DNA from 2 places in the Chryseobacterium sp. X308 genome. Region 1 is predicted to be linked to the other one. Evidence: riboswitches for the same ligand, from Rfam matches in the RefSeq annotation. Region 1 holds a riboswitch; the other holds the start of a gene.
What was found. Region 1 has a riboswitch for cobalamin ahead of LIV57_RS13100 (acyl-CoA thioesterase). Riboswitches for the same ligand answer to the same signal wherever they lie in the genome.

Region 1 (3,425 bases):
TGAAACCGGAAAGATTATTGGAATTCTGGGCAGAAATGGTGCCGGAAAATCAACATTATTAAAAATTATTTTTGGAACTGTCAGTAGTGATACCCAGTTTATAAGATACAATGACAAAGTTCTGAAAAGCATTTCCGATAGAAAAAACAGAATTGCTTACCTGCCACAGGATATTTTCTTACCGAAGTACAATACCATTAAAACCTTAATTCCTCTTTTTTGCAATAAGAAAAATACAGATCTATTATTGACTTCAGATCTGATCCGTCCTTTTTTGTCAGAAAAACCTAAAAATCTTTCCCGAGGTGAACAGAGAGTCATTGAAGCTTTAATGACAATTTATTCTGAAGCTGATTTTGTTTTACTGGACGAACCTTTCCATAGCCTTTCTCCGAAAATTTCTGCAGCATTGAAAGCTGCAATCATTGAACAGTCTGCGTATAAGGGATTCATTATTTCTGATCATAATTATCAGGAAGTTCTTGATATTTCACACCAAATATTTCTTCTGCGTGAAGGCTATCTGAAACAAATACAAGATTTAAAAGAACTGCAACGGTATAATTATCTTCCGAAAAGCATTTAATTTATATATTTGAGGGATCAAAAAAATTTCATGATGACTTTCATAAACAAAGCATTCTATTTATCTGCTTTCAGTATCTTATCTGTTGTCTTTGTAAAAGGACAGACTAAAGTTCCTTTTGGAGTGGTAAAAGCTGAGGAAGGATATGCCAACGTACGCGTACATAAAGACGACTACCGAAAAATTGTAGATAAGATCCGTATGCGCAAAGGTGATGTATTTGTTTATGTAAAGCCGGCTCCGGGAGAAACGGAATGGATCTGGATCAAATATCCCGAAAAACAGGATGACGACAAACCTTTTGTGCGTTATGAAACTCTGGATAAAGAAGGAATGGTGAATAAAGGACGTATTGCCTATGTGGACCAGCTTCCCGCCTATACTCCATCCAAATCTAAAAACGGAAGATCTTTGATTTTTACCGACAATTCCGATCCTAAAATCCCTACTGCCCAAAGAAGCAAAGTAGTGATTGATATTTACCCTTCCAATGCAGGTTACCGTAAAAAGGAAAAAGATGCAGATGGAAAAATTCTTACGATTGATAAAGTAAAACCATGGGGAATTGGTAATGACCTTCCTGAAGGAATGACCGAAATCAAATCCATCAGAGTGCAGCAGCCCGGAAGAGGCTCTGTTTTTGTAAGGGAAGCCATCAAAAACATGTTCCAGCCTACCATGGATTTTGAGAACATCGGGGTAACTTCTCTCGACAATGATAATATTTTCCTTTATATGATCAATGGTTCAGGGGAAAACAGATATACAACACTCTGGACAATTAAGAAGGGAAGAGTAATCAGTCAGATTATTTATCATAATCCGGAATAAATTCATTATTTTTGCATTCGAAAAGTTTTTACGCTTATTCATCACAGAAATTGGTTCTGCATCACTGCAGATTAAAAGGGAACCGTGTGAAAATCACGGACTGTCGCGCAACTGTAAAGTAACTGAAGTCTTTATCAAAGATCCACTGTGCGAGGCATGGGAAGGAGATAAATGATGTTACAAGTCAGGAGACCTGCCTTTTTCTTAAACATGTAACTTTCGCGATTTGAAGTTGTATTGATCTGATGGATTGTTTCAGGAATTCTATAAGTTCCTGTCATTATTCTGTTGTTTTAGTATCCTTTCATTTCGCTTTAATTAATAATGATATATGACTACAGAAGAAAGAATTGAAGCATCCGAAACCAGAATCTTTAAAGCGGTTTTCCCAAACACAACCAATCATTACGATACCCTTTTTGGAGGTACTGCCATGCAGCTGATGGACGAAGTAGCTTTTATCACCGCAACCCGTTTTGCCAGAAAAAGAGTGGTAACCGTGAGCAGTGATAAGATCGATTTCAAAAAACCTATTCCTGCCGGAACTATTGTGGAACTGATCGGGAAAGTTTCCTACGTGGGAAAAACCAGTATGAAGGTTAATGTTGAAATTTACACTGAACAGATGTACTCCTATGAAAGAGAAAAAGCTATTGTAGGTGATTTTACTTTTGTAGCCATCGACGAATTCAAGAAACCAATCCAGATACTATAAATTATAAAGCTTCGGGCGGCCTTTGGCCGCCCGAAGCTTTAAATATTTTCATTGACATTATTTCAATACCTTTTCTGTTTCCAGACTTCTGTTCAATAAAAGTTCAAAAGCCTCTCCCATTTCGTCTGATGCTCTGCTGATTGCATTTTCAAGCATATTCCGGATCTGTCTTTCCGTCACTCCGGCTTCTGTCCAGCTCTTTCCTGTAGTATGGGAATTTAAAATAAACGGCATAATTCTATCGATTCCACAGGCAAAAATAGCATCCGGTGTTTTCTCTTCCTCAAACTCCAGCCACAGGTTAAAAAATTCTGTACGTAAAGGCTCATCCAGAATTCCAAAGATCTTTTGGGCTGAAGCTTTCTCTCTTTCAAACTTTCCGACCATAGCTTTTTCATCAAAAATAAAAGTGTCTCCGGCTTCTATTTCCACAAGATCATGAATGGAAAGCATTCTTATCACTCTTAGCAAATCAATATCAGCTCGGTTTTTAGCATATGGATAAAGGATCTGGGCAAGAATAATGATCTGCCAGGAATGTTCAGCCGTATTCTCTCTTCGGGAATCGTCTGCATTATAATTTCTTCGTTGTACATTTTTAAGCGCATCTACTGCCAGAATAAAATCTATCTCTTTCTGAATTTTCATCTTACTTTTTATTTCTGTTATATTGATCTGACGGATATACCTTTGTTCTGGTAATCCATTTATTATTGATCTTTTCTTTCGTTATGACCTTTACCTGATCCTCATTGGTCATATCCTCCTCTTTTTCCAGCACTCTCTCCAGCCCTTTGTTCGGAATAACGGCATATTCTGTTGTAAAAATCCTGCAACAACCGGACTTACCGTAGGAAATAAGACGCTTTCGTTTGGCGTCTGTTTCAAAAAAATCAAAACCGTTTGAGCCCAGATCTGTAAGTTCTTCACTTTTTACAAATGCCATTCTTGTAGTATTGAATACATAAACATCATAAGAAGCCGAACTGTAATTTCCCATATTTCCGTTTCTTATCGCTACATCTTCGGTGCCGTCAAAATTAAAATCATCTACAATTACACTACGCTGATCCTTTGAAAGCGGAATCAATTTCCCGCGAACCAGTTTTTGGCCTTGTTCCGCATATACAACAAGATCATCAGAAACAAAAGTCTGTACTTTGCTGTTTTTATGGTCAAACAGTTCCACCGTTCCTTTTCCTCCACATCGGTCATCGTAACAGTTTTCTGTCTGAATGACTGCATCATAGTTCTTTGATACATTTTTAATTTCAAACTGATACTGCCCGAAAC
Region 2 (3,425 bases), on a different contig from region 1:
CCTAATTTCTTAAATGTATAACGGTCTACTACAACAATTTTGTTTGAGTTATTGATCACAAGATAAGCCTTATTTCCATTAAGACCAATGGTCTGAAGAACGTCACCCAGAATTTCTTTATTGTTATTGTACCCATATATGTCATCCTGCTTTAAGCTTAAATCTCTTGTCAGGAATGTTACTTTAGCACCCTGGCTGTTAAAATTCCCTTCATTAGAGATAAAATATCCGTTCTGGTAAGTGATCGGAGAAATTTCAAACTCGGCAGAGTCACTTGTACATGAAGACATATTAAACAATAGTACAACTGCAAATAAGACAGTTAAAAGTTTAGTTATTTTCATAATTTATTCAATTTTAATTTATTAAAAATTTATTGCTGCATACACACTATAGTTTCTTTTTGGTAAAGGATAGAAGGAAACGGTTTTATAGTAGGTATTGGTTAGATTATTCACTTTAAACCCTAAGGTATATTTTTTTGCTAAGGTGGCAGAAACTCCCATATTTAAAAGAAAATAAGGATCTATAGCTTCTGATCTCTTTTCATCACTTGTGGTATAAGTAACACCGTTCAGCTGTCCCTGTGCATAAAACCTGAAAAAACCATATTCGTAATCTATACCGGCATTTCCCCTGTGCATGGGAACGTAAGGTCTCTGCATCTTCGTTTCTTTATCGATAGCTTTTGCATAATAGTACGCTGCATTGGCTGTGAATTTATGATTTCCCCACTGCTTGCTGAAAGACAACTGAGATTCCAGCCCGTAAGATTCGGATTTATTGACATTGTATGCCTGCCAGTATCCCATAGCCGTTGGAAGCCATACAATAAGATCTGTGATATTCATATAATAGGGAGACAGAGTAAGTTTGAAATCTCCCGCTTTGAACTCATTGGTCATATCCACCTGAGTAGAGGTTTCCGGTCTCAGATCTTTATTTCCTCCCGGTTCATAATAAATATCATTAAATGAAGGATATCTGAAGTTTTTGGATACGTTAATACTCAGATCATACCATTTTGCGGCGTTCCATTTTCCGGAGAATGAATACATAAAGGGAGACTTTACATCTTCTACAAAATCTTTTTTGAACCCTCCTTCAAAACGCAGGTCTTTTGTCGCAAAATACCGCAATAATCCTGAAACAGAACCTATATTCCTGCTGACATTGGATATTCCGCTCTCGTACCCTTCGCCTTTATTAAGCTGAAATTCTCCGATGATATTAAAATTCCATTTTGAGTTCAGGAAATAATTAAAATCATTTTTAAAGATATAATTTTTCCCGGTTCCTCCACTGGATTTAGGCTGGTTTAGCGAACCGAAATACTGAAAATTCTCTTCCGTGTAGGCTGCTTTAAGGGAATTGCTGAACTTCGCTTTGTTCCAGTCCCACGAAAGAAGACTTCTTACGCTTTGAGTTGTATATTTTGTTTTTGTTCCCGTTTCCTCATACACAGGATAATGCTGTGAAGAATCAAAAAACTGGCTTTGCCACGAAACCTTATGATCGTTTGTAATTTTATAGGATGCTCCTATATTGAATGTCGTATTGTAATAATTCCCGTTTCTGTTGATGTAATTCAGATCGCTTACCTTGTAATCATTTTCACTTACAGAATAATTTCCGGAGGCTTTAAAACTGAACTTATCATTGCTGTAAGAACCTTTTATAAAGTTATTATAAGTATTAAAAGAAGCCACTTCAGAAAATAAAGAACCATGAAAACCTTTATTAAAATCAAGGGTATTATTCAGGTGAATACTTCCCCCGATAGCACCACTTCCGTACACCACGCTTCCTCCACCGGCTTTGATACCGATCTGATCATAGCCGAACAAAGCAATATTGTTGATATCTCCCTGCCCTAAAAAATTAGAATTGATATTAATTCCGTTCCATACGAATGCGGTCTGCTGGGCGGTAGTTCCTCTGAAAGAAGGTGAAGACACGGCTCCGCGGCCATTTTCTTTAATAAAAACCTGCGACTGAAACCTCAGAAGCTCCGAAAGATTACTGGAGTTTTTTTCAGCATCTTCTGCTGTAATTGTTTTTACGGGATGAAAAAGTTTCACCCTGTTCATCTGGTTATCGAAGACATAAATAGTGTCAATGGCTTTCTCTTGTCCAAAAAGAAAACATCCATAAGATGAAAAAAGCAGTACTAAAGATCTTTTTATATCCATACTTTTTTACTTTTCCTCCGAAAGCAATATGTTTTTTAATTATAATCCTGGCAGGTCTCCTGACTTTCGCATTCTGCTCCTTCCCGTTTTTACACAGTGGCGTTTTGCAGAAACTTGTGTTGCGATTTACAGTTGCGGGGACAGTCCGGGAGTTACACCCGATTCCCTTTTCATTCCAAAATACTGGAAACCAAAATTTTTGCAAAGATAGTTTTTTATATGTATTCGCCAAAAATCAGACTTTTCTATACAAAACATGCTATCCTTTTGTTATATACACAAAAAAGAACGGCCGCTTTCAATATTGAAAACAGCCATTCATCCCACTACTTTACTATTTATATATGTTATTTTTTAATAAATTTATAAGGCTCCTGTTGTACTCCTTTTACGGAATATTGTAAAATATAATCTCCTTTTGACAGAGATGAAACATCAATCTGTCCTTCTACAGTATCCAATGATTTTACCTTTTGTCCAGCCATATTATAAATTTCTGCTTTCTCTATTTTTCCTTTTCCTTTAAAATACAGGATGTCAGCCACTGGATTAGGATAGATACTTGTATTGTTTTTCTCTTTCACAGCATCACTCACCGATAAAAATTCAGAAGTATCCAGGTAAAAAGCAATCATCTGCCCTGAAGCATTTGTCCCTGACCCGGCAATTTTCTTTCCGTCCTGTGAAATCGCAAGAGGAAGTCCCATTGTTACTCCATTAGTGGCAATTCCTAAAGATGCCGCATAATCATTCAGGTTAATTCTCCCGGCGGCAGAGGTCCAGATAAAGCCTTCTCCTGACATGGGAGGAGCCCCAAATGCTCTGTAATACCCGATCACTTTTTTCCCATCAGCAGAAATCCCGGTGGCACCTCCTTTGAAGCTGAAAGAAGCATTAGGATGCGTTATATAAGTAAGTCCGCTCACAGCATTCCATACATAAGGATTAGGATTTGCCGAACCTATTATTGTATTTCCGTCAGCAGAAATTCCTCCTGCTTCTCCTACATGATTCCCATTATTATCTGTAATAAAACTTTCCACTCCATCCTGCCATTTTGCTCCGCTTCTTGTTCCGGTTGATTCATCCTGCCAGCCTACGATCACTGTTCCTGCTGCATTGATTGCGTTTGCTCTGGAGCTGCGTCCGGGAACTATACTTCCCAGATCTACCACGCCGTTTACTTCGTCCCATTTCACAGCATGCGCATTCGCTGCGGTGAGAAAACCAAGA

Region 2: it holds a riboswitch for cobalamin, as region 1 does, so the genes downstream of both, LIV57_RS14150 (TonB-dependent receptor plug domain-containing protein) here and LIV57_RS13100 (acyl-CoA thioesterase) in region 1, are expected to answer to the same signal.

Annotation. Positions count from the first base shown of each region.
Region 1 covers NZ_JAJFZH010000011.1:8,622-12,046, forward strand. Annotated here, with positions in the region: gene LIV57_RS13090 (ATP-binding cassette domain-containing protein) at 1-586, shown strand, start outside; gene LIV57_RS13095 (hypothetical protein) at 617-1,417, shown strand; cobalamin riboswitch at 1,452-1,633, shown strand; gene LIV57_RS13100 (acyl-CoA thioesterase) at 1,749-2,132, shown strand; gene LIV57_RS13105 (HD domain-containing protein) at 2,190-2,780, opposite strand; gene LIV57_RS13110 (XAC2610-related protein) at 2,782-3,425, opposite strand, start outside.
Region 2 covers NZ_JAJFZH010000012.1:114,208-117,632, reverse strand. Annotated here, with positions in the region: gene LIV57_RS14155 (YncE family protein) at 1-344, opposite strand, end outside; gene LIV57_RS14150 (TonB-dependent receptor plug domain-containing protein) at 366-2,192, opposite strand; cobalamin riboswitch at 2,224-2,402, opposite strand; gene LIV57_RS14145 (T9SS type A sorting domain-containing protein) at 2,540-3,425, opposite strand, start outside.